DNA from 2 places in the Anaerosinus massiliensis genome. Region 2 is predicted to be linked to the other one. Evidence: a T-box and tRNA genes for the amino acid it is inferred to sense, from the RefSeq annotation. Region 2 holds a T-box; the other holds one or more tRNA genes.
The links. The T-box of region 2 lies ahead of pheS (phenylalanine--tRNA ligase subunit alpha). A T-box ahead of a tRNA ligase gene usually reads a tRNA of that ligase, here a tRNA-Phe.
Positions count from the first base shown of each region.

Region 1 (7,361 bases), 1.8 Mb from region 2:
AATCTTCCATCTGAAATAAATCAAACCTTTGAAAGGATGTGTCCTCTATGAAACAAGAAGAAACTTGCCAATGTCTATATTGCTGGGAAGGCAAATGCTATCTAAATGCAGCCGTATCCCCTGAGGAATACGATGCGCATCAACCAAAATGCAATAACTGCAAATTCATGAAAGTAAAAAAATCTTAAATTATAGTATACAACACAATACTGCACCCTATGATGGCATATAAGAATAAATAATTTATTCTTATATGCCATATTTCTTATCGTAGTAGAGGACGATTTTATAATAGCGAATGCAACTTGCATTCGCTATTATTATTGTCTTTCACTCACTAACTTATTTCAAATCTAAGGTTATCTTATTTAATAACCCGCTTTTCCAAACTAAATAGTTCCTCTGTTTTTTGCTGCATGAACTCATGCGTATCTGCAATCGCCTGATTGTAAATATATACGCCCATAGTGTTCAAGGTAAAGTCCAAATAATTTTCAGCCTTAAAAGTGCTTATCTCCTCATCATATTCGTGCATAAAAATTTTTTTGATTTCTTCGATGAGAATTTGCTTCCGCTCCTTGCTCAACTCTATGCAGTTCATAATAAACGACCTTCCCCTCTTGAAAATTTTATAATTAGAATAGTTAAATTATCTAAATAACGTAAAGATTGTAAAATAAGATAAAAACGGTTACTCTAGTATTATACTACAGTAAAAATTTTATCAGATTCAGTGCATTATTTCTCCTTAACTTTTTATAAAACTGAAAGCAGGTGAGACAATTGCCAAAATCACAAAAGCCATTGGATGTGCTTATTATCGGTGCCGGCATTGGTGGATTAACTGCCGGATTATATGCTGCACGAATGAAGTTAACTACCTTAATTTTAGAAGATGAACTCGTAGGCGGACAAATCATTGATGCCTACGGCATTGAAAATTATCCCGGACACCTCATCTAATGTACAAAAAACATTAGATGTAAATGGTATCTTTGTAAATATCGGCGTTGAGCCAAGAACACAGTTATATAAAAACGATATAGCACTGGCTAAATCCGGGCATATTATCGCTGGAGAGACTTGTGAAACCAATATTAAAGGTGTTTTCGCTGCAGGCGATATACGAACAAAACCCATACGGCAACTAACAACCGCTGCTGCTGATGGAACCGTAGCCGCTCTGCTCGCTGAAAAATACATTGCAGAAAAAGGAAAGGAGCAGTAAAAATGGTTAAAGTATATTCTATTCCAAATTGTCCATGGTGCCAAAAATTAAAAAAATATCTTTCCCTAAACAATATCGATTTTACCGAGGTCAATGTCGAAGACGATGAAGCCGGTCGAGACGAATTATTTGCTCTTACAAATCAACTTAACGTCCCTGTCGCACAGATTGAAAAAAATGTTGTCATCGGCTTTAACAAAGAAGAATTGGATACGTATTTAAACTTAAACCAAGGAGGAATGTAAAATGAATATTTATGATTTTAACGCAAAAACCATCAAAGGTGAAGAAGTATCACTCTCAAAATACAAAGGAAAGGTACTCATTATTGCAAACACTGCAAGCAAATGCGGTTTTACACCTCAATATAAGGGACTGCAAGATTTATATCTGCAATATAAAGATCAAGGTCTCGTAATTCTAGGTTTTCCGAGCAATCAATTTGCTGAACAAGAACCTGGTACAAGCGATGAGATACAAAATTTCTGCCAAGTGAATTATGGGGTAACTTTCCCGTTATTTGAAAAAATAAATGTACGTGATGAAAACATCCATCCGCTTTTCCAATATCTAAGCGACCAAGAGCCTTTTCAAGGGTTTGATTATAACCATCCAACCGGAGAAAAATTACACAATGTATTAAAAGAAAGATTCCCTGCCTTCTTGGAGGGTAATTCAATTAAATGGAACTTTACGAAGTTTTTAATTGATCGAAACGGCAACGTCGTTAAACGGTATGAGCCTACAACAGAACCATCCGCAATGAAAGAAGCAATTGAAAAATTACTTTAATTTCATTCGATCGAAGCAGCTAACATACACGCCCCGAAGTGAAGTAAAACTTCACAGATCATTTATAAACTTGAATAACAACATACTAAAAGAGGCTATCTAGCTAGGTAGCCTCTTTAGGTTGTCGATGAAATAAAATATTTATGTCAAGCCCTAGAAAATAACTACATCCGTTCCACTCATAAACTAGTACGAAGATAGATTGCTGGTTGGTGAGAAGTGCTTAGATGCTAGGCACAGTAAGGTGTTACGGAGGAGTCGTACGTCGGTACGTCGACGAGTAGCACCTTACTGTAACGACGCAGCTGAGCGCTTATCGCCGACCAGCGACCTATCTGTCCATAGTTTATCTACATACTAAAAAGAGACTATCTAGTTAGATAGTCTCTACTCTTTATATCATTGGTGGGCGATGACAGGATCGAACTGCCGACATCCTGCTTGTAAGGCAGGCGCTCTCCCAGCTGAGCTAATCGCCCATAAAATAAATGGAGGTTCCTCACTTACGCTCGGAACAAAGCGAATCACACAAAATCAATTCTGATTTTGGTTCTCTGCTTTTTTTGGTGACCCGTACGAGATTCGAACTCGTGAAGCCGCCGTGAAAGGGCGGTGTCTTAACCGCTTGACCAACGGGCCACAAAATGGTGATCCACCCGCGACTCGAACGCGGGACACCCTGATTAAAAGTCAGGTGCTCTACCGACTGAGCTAGTGGATCATAATGGTGCCTTAGGACAGAATCGAACTGCCGACACGAGGATTTTCAGTCCTCTGCTCTACCGACTGAGCTACCAAGGCATAAATGGCGACCTGGATGGGACTCGAACCCACGACCTCCGCCGTGACAGGGCGGCATTCTAACCAACTAAACTACCAGGCCATATTGTTTTTTTGGTGGGCGATGACAGGATCGAACTGCCGACATCCTGCTTGTAAGGCAGGCGCTCTCCCAGCTGAGCTAATCGCCCATATAAAATTGGTGACCCGTACGAGATTCGAACTCGTGAAGCCGCCGTGAAAGGGCGGTGTCTTAACCGCTTGACCAACGGGCCACAAAACCAATGACAAAATACGCCAAAAATACTACTCATGCAACAATTTGACGCTTACGTCACTTGATTAGTATACACAACATCATTCTATTTTGCAATAGTTTATTTTATTATTTTTTTCACCAAATAAAGACAGCTGTCAATCAAAAGAAAAACCCTGCGAACAAATCGCAAGGTTTTAAGATCTTTTTTCTCAATAGTTATAAAAAGTTATTTATAACTAGGTTCAAATTCATCATATTCAAAATAACCATCTTGCATAGTCTTTTTAATCCAATGACCCGATTTCTTTATTCGTCTGTTTCTATTATCTTCTAAATCAATTTCCACGTACCCATAACGATTTTTAAATGCATTATAAGGAGAAACATTGTCCGTGAAATTCCACATCAAGTACCCAAAACATTGACTGCCTTCATCAATTGCTTTGTATAACCAGCGCAGATGATCCGCAACAAAATCGATCCGATAATCATCTTGGATTACCCCAGTTGCATCTTTATGCTGCCATTCTCCCTCTACGCCCATGCCGCTTTCCGTAACTAACCAAGGCAAATCATGATATTCTTTTTTTAATATCATGGCAAAATCGTATAATCCCTTCGCATAAATTTCCCAGCCTCGGAATGGATTCATTTTCTTCCCTTGCAGTTCATACTCATCATAATAGTAATGCGGGCTGAATTTAATCTTTGAGTTCCATGCAGACATCCTAGCTTTTACGCGATTAGGACGGTAATAATTCAACCCCATAAGATCGATTGTATTGGCTTTTATGATTGACAACTCTTCCTCTGTAACATCAATCATGCAATCATGTTCTCTCAGTATGGAAAAGTATTCTTTAGGAAACTCACCTTTAATGCACGGATCCATATAGATTTTATTATAGAATAAATCATGCATTTTAGCCGCATACACATCATCAGCAGATGTAGAACGCGGGTAACTTGGTGCTGCATTGATAATAATGCCGATTTTCCCATTTATTTTTTTGCCATATCCTTTTTCATGATATACCTGAACAGCCTTTGCAGTTGCTAATACTTTATGATAGTTCCACTGCATCGCTTCCTGCGTATCATTTTTATATGGATACCAAACGCCATCCATAATTGCCAGTTCAGGAAATACAATCGGTTCATTAAAGGTAAACCAATATTTCACTCTATCGCCATACAGCTGAAATGCAGCTTCAGCATATTGAACATAAAGCTCCACAACTTTTTTGGATTTCCAGCCACCATACTTCTCGAACAATTGATTGGGTAATTCCCAATGTTCTAAGCAAAGAATTGGTTCAACACCATTATGAATCAATTCATCAATTACGGCACTATAAAAAGCCGCTGCTTCTTCATTGACCTCTCCAGTTTCATAGTCTTTGATAAATCTGGACCAATCAATTGATGTTCGATAGGCTTTCAACCCCATTTGTTTCATCAATGCACAATCTTCTTTATAGCGATGATAAAAATCGGTTGCAATGGTTGGCCCATAGCCTTGGTGCCATCTTTCCGGATTTGTTTTGTAGGCAGTATCGATCAGAGAATCCTGCTTTGCCGTTTTACCCGCCCATCCTTCCGTCTGCCAAGCAGATGCTGAAGCACCCATCATAAAATTCTCAGGTAAATAATATCTCACGTACATTATCCCCTTTTCATTTCTTATATAATAAAATCATCTCTTCAATTAAGTCTTTTGCTAAAATAGCCGTCATCAAATGATCTTGTGCATGGATTAATAATAAATTTACCTCTTGCTTTTCGCCCCGTGACTCTGCTTGTAAAAGCTCCGTCTGAATATGATGCGCCTCAATAAGTTCGGCTTTTGCCTTGCCCATAAGGTCTTCGGCTTTGCTGAATTCTCCTTTACGAGCACAACGTAAGGCTTCAAGCGCGTGGCTGCGGGCATCACCTGCATGCAAGATCATCGTAAAAACAATTTGCTCGCTATTCATAAATACTGCCTCCTAAAAATCAACTATCCTTTCATGGCATATGCTTGCGCGAGAACTTTCTTTCCGTCTACCATGCCATAGCTTACCGAATCAATCACCGCCGAAACTTTTCCTTTAGCAGCAGCAATTTCGCCGATACTCTTCGCTTTATATCGAATCTGCGGACCGATCAATACGACATCATATGTATCGATATACTCATCCAGCTGATCTACCGAACAAGCAAAGATGTTATCATCTCCACCGCTGGCTTCACTTTCTTTTTGCATCTTTGTCACCAATAAACTTGTTGACATTCCCGCTGAACAGACCAATAAAATATTCATCACGTGTTCCCCTCTTTTATGTAAAATCCCTTTCCCAAACCCTTTATTACAAAAAATTTCTTTTTTAGAAATGGAAATCTAATTGCGTACGAATTAGTTTTCGTTTTGCATTCTGCTCCACAGCGGTTCCTGTGCCGTAATTATAATCTCCGGTACTAAGACCTGAAATATTTAATTTCTGTTCAGAATAGAATGTTTCCCATTGTACATTTTTATATGGTACATAGGTGACTCCAAAAATCCAGCCTTTCATATCCGTTGGTAAGGAACACCATTCATCATCATGTGAAGCATCTCCGTATTTGCCAAAGTTCACATAACGAACATACGCACCAAAAGACCCCACTTTATTCAGATCTACACCCTTATAATCCAATCTGTATTCCTGACTACTATCTTCAAGATCCGCATTTGTTTTAGCATACGTTGTAGTAAGTACCAAATTCTGATTTAACTTCGTTCTTAGATCTAAGGAACCCCATCGATCCATCTTTTGTACATCCTTATCATCATTTCCGGCAAGCACCAAATTCGCTTCTAGATTCTTGCCCAACTTACCAACAAAATTTACCCCTTTAATATTGGCCGATTGCGAATCTACCGAGCCATCTGCCATGCTCATTAAATTTCCCTGCGTTGGTCTTAGACTGAATACACTGCCCTTCCAACTCGGTGAAAAATTATAATCCAGTTGAATACCGTTCGCCGCATGACCGAATGCAACATTTTGGAAACCATACCCCCACCATTTTTTCCCCATGGTTACGCCAACTTGTCCGTTTCTTCCCTCAACCCAAATCCTTTGGAAAGTACCGTCCTGATCATCATCACCTTTGGTTCTCCAATACTGTCCATTGGCAGTATACCCTTTGCGCGTTTCACTTTGAAAATGTGCATCCCATTGATCGTCAACTTTCATTTTTCCTTCTAAATTCATGTAGAAATGTTTATTGACATTGGTACTGAGCCCATTGCTCGTATCACTGTCATATTTCGCTCTTACAAAACCACTGAGCATTACCTTATCGACTCGTTTATCTAATTTATCGTACTTATCATTTAGTTTATCTATTTCTGTAGCATATTCCGCTTCAAGCTTTCTAATTAAAGCTTGATCTTGTGCACTTGCCTGATCTACTTTCGTCATTGCCCTAGCGACAATAATCGCCATTTCATAACGGCTTAAAACGTGATCTCCTCTATAAGTTCCGTCTTGATACCCCTCTATTATACCATCTTTTGCTAATTGATTGACAGCATCATAACTCCAATGTTTCTCAGGTACATCAGAAAAAATACTGGATGCAAGTGCTGTTCCCGTAATCCCAGCCGAAAGTGTCAAAGCCAAAATTGTACTTAAACTTTTTTTCATTTTTTTCTCTCCTCAATATGCAATGATTTTTTTAAATGCCATCCCAAATTACTGATTTTAAACATGAAAACTTTGGTTTGATGTTACAGATGGTTTTGTCTCCGCGATTGCACCTTTTTCCTCTTTTAATTTCGCTTTATCCCACATCTTAAAGAATGGATAGTAAATCGCACCGGAAACTAAGAAGCAAATTAATTGTAATACGGAGGCTCTGATATCTCCGGTATCTAAGAAAGCATTGATAATTGGCGGCGTAGTCCACGGCGCAATTGCAAACATTTTATCCACTAAACCTGCATCAATCGCAAAATACGCAATCGTTGCAGTAATCAATGGCGCAAAGATAAATGGAATCATGATCACCGGATTCATGACAATTGGCATTCCAAATAAAATTGGCTCATTGATGTTGAAAAGCGAAGGTCCAATCGCCGACTTTCCAAGAACTTTTAACTGTCTGGATCTGCTAAATAAGAGCAGCATAAAAGCCAGTGCCAAAGTAGCACCCGATCCACCGATCAATGCATACACATCCCACAACTGATTACAGACGATATTCGGAAGGGCTTCACCAGCAGCCTTTGCAGCAGCATTCTGTTCAGCTAATGCAAACCATACTGGGCTCATC
Region 1 is NZ_LT575483.1:2,162,726-2,170,086, reverse strand. It holds gene BN6559_RS10405 (DUF2164 domain-containing protein) at 365-601, opposite strand; gene BN6559_RS19260 (FAD-dependent oxidoreductase) at 784-963, shown strand; gene BN6559_RS10400 (NAD(P)/FAD-dependent oxidoreductase) at 923-1,228, shown strand; gene BN6559_RS10395 (glutaredoxin domain-containing protein) at 1,231-1,473, shown strand; gene BN6559_RS10390 (glutathione peroxidase) at 1,475-2,020, shown strand; tRNA gene BN6559_RS10385 (tRNA-Val) at 2,424-2,499, opposite strand; tRNA gene BN6559_RS10380 (tRNA-Glu) at 2,585-2,659, opposite strand; tRNA gene BN6559_RS10375 (tRNA-Lys) at 2,666-2,741, opposite strand; tRNA gene BN6559_RS10370 (tRNA-Phe) at 2,746-2,821, opposite strand; tRNA gene BN6559_RS10365 (tRNA-Asp) at 2,827-2,903, opposite strand; tRNA gene BN6559_RS10360 (tRNA-Val) at 2,916-2,991, opposite strand; tRNA gene BN6559_RS10355 (tRNA-Glu) at 3,001-3,075, opposite strand; gene BN6559_RS10350 (glycoside hydrolase family 1 protein) at 3,286-4,719, opposite strand; gene BN6559_RS10345 (PTS lactose/cellobiose transporter subunit IIA) at 4,736-5,035, opposite strand; gene BN6559_RS10340 (PTS sugar transporter subunit IIB) at 5,059-5,361, opposite strand; gene BN6559_RS10335 (S-layer homology domain-containing protein) at 5,426-6,733, opposite strand; gene celB (PTS cellobiose transporter subunit IIC) at 6,791-7,361, opposite strand, start outside.
Region 1: it encodes a tRNA-Phe, which carries the amino acid that the T-box ahead of pheS (phenylalanine--tRNA ligase subunit alpha) is inferred to sense. The anticodon was not compared.

Region 2 (7,361 bases):
GACAGCTCACGTGATAACACAACCCGTTGAAAACCCATATCGCCTAACATTTTTACACCTTCAAGATTATGTACTGTCATTTGGGTACTTGCATGCAATGGCAACTGCGGCACAATTTCTTTTGCTAATTTTGCCACACCTAAATCTTGTACTATAATTGCATCCGCGCCTATTTCATATAAAAATCGTAAGTATTCTGCCAATTCTTCAAATTCACTATTATCAACCATTGTATTAACAGCTACATCAACGCTAACACCGCGCATATGCGCAAATTCAATCGATTCTTTTAATTCATCATGTGTAAAATTTGCTGCATACGCGCGCGCACCAAACATTTTTCCTGCTAAATAAACTGCATCCGCACCGCTTTCAACCGCAGCGATTAATGCTTCCTTACTACCTACTGGTGCTAATAATTCTATCAACTTCGTCAATCCTCTCAGAAAGCTTATCTTCATGATACTTTATATCTTAATCATATAATAAAGATAAAATCTACATCTTTATATTATAGTTTAATTCCTCTTAATATGAAATCCTTTACAGTAAAAATAAGCACTTACTACACCAAGTGCTTATTTTTACATGCAACTATCTAAAATAGAAAAAATTATTTTTATAAAAGTAATCGTACCTATCAACTAGCTATTTCCCTTTTGTTTATCTTTTTTTAATGCTTCCGCAATCATATGCACTTCTTCTGCCATTTGAGATATTTTCATCCATTCTTGCCCTATCGGACTAAGAGGATTCTCTCTCATTTCCTCCAAATAAAGTATTAGATCCCGCTTCGATAGAGGCTCTAAATCATAATTTTTTATAATTGTGAATACACCACAACTTTCCAAACGAGCTAGCTTTATATCTTTTACTTGTGTCATATCCATACCTAGCTTATGTAGCTCTTGTCGTAAATCATCATAATTAAATCGTGTCTTAGTAAAATTTTCTTGTATAATTCGACCATTTCGGATTAGGACAACCGGTACACCTTCAAACATTCTACGCAAAAATATGCTCTTTAATGATAAATAAGAAAGTAGTTGCTGTAAAAACAGCAATGCCACCAAACCGCCGATCCCTGCAAAAATACTCTGATTCTTATCCATTGCAGTTGTAACAATAATATCTCCCATTCCGACCATAATGACAAAGTCAAAGGGAGAAAGTTGACCAACTGTTCTATTCCCCATAAAACGAATCACCATCAAAGCTACAGAACACAAAAATAATATAAGAGCAAAAACATTCAAAGAATTTAAAAACACGTCCATATAAGCACCTCTTTTTATCTATTATTCAACAATAAAAAGAGGTTTATACCTATAATATATTAATCATCTTTGAACATATCAATCATTTGTTTGTAATCTTCTTCAAGCTTAATATAATCATTGGAAATGTTAAGCGCTGCAAGCACGGCAATTTTTGCAACAGGCAAACGATGATTAGATTTTGCTATTAGCCGCATTTGTTGATCCACCATATTTGCTAGTTTTTTTACATATTCAACATCCATGTCACCTTTTAACGCATACGTCTCTCCAAAAATCTCTACGGTCATTTTATTTTTATTATTCATTAAAATTCACCTAAACTAACTTACAATAAATCAAATTTTTTAACTAATTCTCTTTAAAAGTCAATAAATCCTGCAACTGCAACATAAAAATAGATAAGTGTACATAAAAAGCACACTTATCTATTTTATTCTGTAAATATTAACTTCTTAATTTAGCCTGTAGCGCTTTTTCTAGATATTCCAAGATAAGATTATAATTCTTATCAACTTCTTCATCTGTTAAAGTCTTTTCCGTTGATTGGAATTGCAGTGAAAATGCTACACTTTTCTTTCCATCTTCCACTTGTTCCCCGGTATACATATCAAATAAATGAATGTTTTTTAATAATGAACCTGCACTTTTTATAATTGCTTTTTCGATCTCATTTGCACTTATATCGTTAGATACCAACATAGCTAAATCACGGCTTATTGCCGGATATTTAGGTAGAGATTGATAACGACATGTTAAAGTTGCATATTTCATTAAAGTATCAATATCCATTTCAAAAAGGTATGCTTTTTTGGAAATGTCCATATTTTCCTGCACTTCAGGATGAACTTCGCCAACATAGGCAATCACTTCTTTGCCTTTTTTAAACACAGCTGTTTTTCCTGGATGCATTGCATAATGTTCCCCAGCTTCTACGCTATATTTACTTATGCCTAACTTAGCCAAAAATACTTCGATAATTCCCTTTGCATCATAAAAGTCAACACTTGCTTTGTCTTGGTTCCAGCTAATCACATTCCGCTTGCCAGAAATTGCACCAGAGATCATAAATTTTTCTGTTGGCAATTCCGTAATTGGTAAGGCTTTAGGCATAAATACTGAACCAACTTCAAAAATACGAATATCCTCATTTTTCCTTGATAAATTTCTTGCTACTGTTTCTAATACACTACTAACAACAGTCGTCCTAAGCAAAGGAAATTCATCCGTAATTGGATTCATAATTGGCACTGCAAGACGGAGTGAGTTTTCCTCAGGAACATTCATTTTATCGAAGGTATGTGCATGCGTAAAACTAAAGGAAACAATCTCATTTAAGCCAACCGCACTTAGAATTTCCTTCACATCATCAATAAATGATTGTCTTGTACTCTGCCCCCCCTGCAACATATCGCCACGAGGAAAAGTAGGAGCAATATTATGGAATCCATAAATACGAGAAATTTCTTCAGAAATATCTTCCATACAACGAACATCATTACGCCACGATGGTACAGTTACAATAAATTCATCTTTATTTTTATTTACTTCAAATTCTAAACGTTTCAATATATCAGCCATTGTTGCCTGATCAATATTACTTCCCAGTCTTTTATTAATTTGTTGTGCTGTAAATTTCACTGTGCTAGAAATTTCAAAACCAGGATAAATGTCGACGATACCTTCACACACTGTACATACATCCATCTCTTCTAATAACTGCGCCGCCCTGTCTAAGGCCTTAATAGAATTTACAATATCTATTCCTCGCTCAAAACGTCCAGATGCTTCAGAATGAAGCCCAAAGGCACGGGAAGTTCTTCTAATGCTTACACCATTAAAAGCAGCAGCTTCAAGCACAACGATTTTAGTGTTTGCGGTTACTTCGGTAACCAAGCCGCCCATAACACCTGCAACACTAGCTGGCTGAACACTATCTGCAACAACTAACATTTCTGGTGCTAATTCACGTTTTATTTCATCTAAAGTCGTGATCTTCTCAAAAGGATTGGCTTTCCTAACAATCAACGTATGCTCTGACAATGTATTATAGTCATAAGCATGTAGAGGCTGTCCAAATTCCAACATAACAAAGTTGGTTACATCGACAACATTATTAATGGAACGAATACCTGCACCTTCAATTCGTTCTTGCAACCATTTAGGGGATGGACCAACTTTTACATTTTTTAAAACTCTACTCGCAAAACGCAAACAAAGTTCTGGCGATTCAATTTTTAAAGCAATCAATTTACTTGCTTTCTCTCCAGCTTCCTCACGTACATGAATAATTGGTTTTTTAGGTTTATTCCCAGTGAGCACAGCAATTTCACGAACCAATCCCATTATACTAAAGCAATCAGCACGATTCGCAGTTAATTCAAATTCTAAAATTGTATCATTTAAGCCCAATACTTCCTTAATATCAGTACCAATCGGAGTATCATTCGGTAAAATATAAATTCCTTGTTTTTGTTCATCAGCTAATGTTGAAAGATCCAATTGAAGTTCCGAAGCCGAACATAACATGCCATGAGAAACCACTCCACGAAGTTTCCCCTTGGAAATTTTCATACCATTCGGTAGTTTCGCACCAATCATAGCCACCGGAACAGTTTGTCCAACCCTTACATTTGTTGCACCTGTTACAATGATGATGGTCTCTGCGGCACCTACATCAAGTGTGCAAATACATAATCGGTCTGCATCTGGATGTTTATCAATTTGGACGATTTTACCGGTAATGACATTTTCAATTCCCGCTCCCATATCATTGACATTTTCAACTGGAACTCCAGCCATTGTTAACATCTCAGCCAATTGTTCTGGTGTCTCATCAAAATCAATATAGTCTTTCAACCATTTTATAGATACTTGCATATGCAATCCCCTTCCTTATTTCCGCAATTAGAATTGGCGTAAAAACCTTAAATCATTGTCATAAAACAATCTTAAATCATCAATTCCATATAAAAGCATTGCAATTCTTTCCACGCCCATACCAAATGCAAAACCACTTACTTGTTTTGGATCATAACCACTCATTTCAAGCACACGAGGGTGAACCATACCTGATCCTAGAATTTCGAGCCATCCTGTACCTTTACAAACACGACAACCTTTCCCTTTACACATGACACAAGAAATATCTACTTCTGCACTTGGTTCGGTAAAAGGGAAAAAACTTGGCCTAAAACGAACGCCGACTTTTTCATCAAATATTTGATGAATAAATAATTCCAACATACCTTTTAAATCGGAGAAGCTAATATCCTTATCAACAACCAAGCCTTCTACTTGCGTAAACATTGGTGAATGTGTTGCATCATAGTCGCGACGATATACTTTACCTGGCGCAATAATACGAATCGGACTGTTCGGCTCATTTGCCTGCATTGTACGTGCTTGCACAGGTGAAGTATGTGTTCTAAGTAAAATTTCTTCTGTAATATAGAAAGAATCTTGCATATCACGTGCAGGATGATCTTTAGGCAAATTTAAAGCCTCAAAATTAAAATGGTCTTGTTCAACTTCCGGTCCTTCTGCAACAGTAAACCCCATATTCATAAAAATAGTTTTCATGCGATTTAAAGTTAATGTAAGTGGATGTTTATGCCCAATCGGTTGAATCCTACCTGGCAATGTCACATCAATTTTTTCGTTAGCAAGACGCTTTGTGAGTTCCTGCTTTTTTAGATATTCATTCTTTTCAGTTAGAACCGCCTCAAGCTCGGCACGAACTTCATTTACCATTTGTCCAATTCGTGGCCGTTCTTCTGGGCTCAAAGAGCCAAGTCCTCTAAGAATCGTCGTCAAACTTCCTTTTTTCCCAAGATATTTAACTCTTAGCTCATTTAATTCCAGAACACTATTCGCTCTTGAAAAATCTCCAGTAGCTTCTTGTTTTAAACTTTTTAACTGCTGTTCCATAAGTACCTCCTGATATAATAAAATCATACTAAAAATAAAAAAACTTCCGCCCATAAAGGGGCGAAAGTATAATTTCGCGGTACCACCCTAATTGATACTCAAAAACCTTAACGCAGCAAACGCTTTGACTAAATAAATTATAATTTCATCAAAGAAACTCCAGAGCGAATTTCAATTAGCTGCTTTGATAACGCTCTCAATCTAGGCGTCTATCTCCCTGTAAAAAACATTACTAAACTACTTTCTCTATCATCGTTTGTATTATATTCTTTTACACTATATTTTTAAATTTTAACATAAATCATTACAAATCGCAAGATTTCCACAGATTAACTCTACGTAATTAAAATTGCATAACTTTTTATTAAAAATTACGTAATTTTAAAAACTTCTAAATTTTCTTTGACGTAAACTCTCATAACTAACAATTGCTGTAGCAGCCGATACATTAAGAGATTCCGCCTCACCTAGCATTGGAATATAAACTTTGTTTTCCGCTGCACTTAAAAGAATATTGCTAACTCCGTTTCCTTCATTTCCAAAAACCACGGCCGTTGATTTTGTAAAATCAACTGAAAAATATTGTTTTGATGCTGAATCAAGCGCTGTCACATATAATGAAATTTTTTCTTTTTTTATAAAATCCAGCAATTCTCTATATTCAACCCCTGCGGCAATCGGTATACGAAAAATAGACCCCATCGTTGCACGAACAGTTTTTCCTGAAAATACATCAGCGCTCCCCTTCGTCATGATAATTCCCGTACATCCAGCCGCTTCCGCAGTTCTTATAATCGTCCCAACATTCCCGGGATCTTGCAAACAATCGAGTACAATCAGCATTGGTGTTTGATCTTTTATCATGCATGCAGCTAACTTGCCATACTGTGTTCCTACGATAAGTAAAATTCCCTGCGGTTCCTTAGTTTCACTAAGCTTATCATAAATGGTTTTACTCACTTTATATATCCGACAATTCATTTCTTCCAATTGCCCTAGGATTTTTTGCACACGTGTATTTTGCAATGCTTCTTCTGTACAAAAACATTGTTGAATCTGCCAGCTTGATTTTATGGCATCCTCGCTCAGCCTTATTCCCTCAACAATAAACAGCTTTTTTTCATCTCGATATTTTTTTTGCTTTAAACTCGCTGCTAATTTAATGTTCGCATTTTGCAAACTTGTTATAACTTCAATCATTCCAATTCCTCTAAACCGTTGATGCCTTCATTACTGCCAACGACAATAACAATATCACCCTTTTGAATTTTTTCACTTGGCAATGGAGAAATAATTAAATTATCATCACGCTTAATTGCGACAACATTAATGCCATATTTAGCACGAATATCAGATTCAGCTAACGTTTTATCTTGAAATGCTTTTGGTGCAGAAATTTCAACAATACTAAATTTAGGTGAAAGTTCAATATAATCCATAACACTGGTAGATGCCAGATTGTACGCAACACGACGCGCCATATCTCTTTCTGGAGAAACAACACGATCGGCACCTATTTTTTCTAATAATTTTACATGTAAAGAATTACGAGCAGTTGCTACAATAAAGGGAGCACCAATCTCTTTTAATTGTAATGTCGTCATAATATTTGCCTGCACATCTTCGCCAATTGCAACTACTACTACATCGAAATTACGTATTCCCATCGCCCTTAGTGCATTTTCATCTGTGGTGTCTGCTTGTACAACATGTGTTACCTCATCACTAAAGTCCTGTACTTTTTGCATATCTTTATCAATCGCCAGAACTTCATACCCCATTTTATATAAAGCTTTGGCCATATTGCTGCCAAATCTCCCTAATCCAATAATAGCGAATTGTCGATCTGCTTTTTCCCTTTTCATTACATCTGCACCTCACCAATCAAGTCTCATCATTTTCACATGCACTTTAAAAGATCCTGACAAAAAAGGTTCTGATTTTATCATCAGAACCTTTTAATTAAAGTTATTTCAATTGCTCTTTTGCTACAGTCACTAATTGTGTAAATGCAACTGCATCACTAATTGCTAGATCAGCAAGCATTTTACGATTTACAGCAACGCCAGCCTTACTTAAACCATTGATTAATTGGCTGTAAGAAATCCCATTTGTACGGGCTGCTGCATTAATACGTGCAATCCATAATTTACG
Region 2 is NZ_LT575483.1:3,977,565-3,984,925, reverse strand. It holds gene BN6559_RS19095 (DUF3656 domain-containing U32 family peptidase) at 1-428, opposite strand, end outside; gene BN6559_RS19090 (DUF421 domain-containing protein) at 645-1,277, opposite strand; gene BN6559_RS19085 (cell division protein ZapA) at 1,337-1,585, opposite strand; gene pheT (phenylalanine--tRNA ligase subunit beta) at 1,725-4,157, opposite strand; gene pheS (phenylalanine--tRNA ligase subunit alpha) at 4,185-5,207, opposite strand; T-box leader at 5,261-5,469, opposite strand; gene BN6559_RS19070 (TrmH family RNA methyltransferase) at 5,589-6,407, opposite strand; gene BN6559_RS19065 (potassium channel family protein) at 6,404-7,072, opposite strand; gene rplT (50S ribosomal protein L20) at 7,176-7,361, opposite strand, start outside.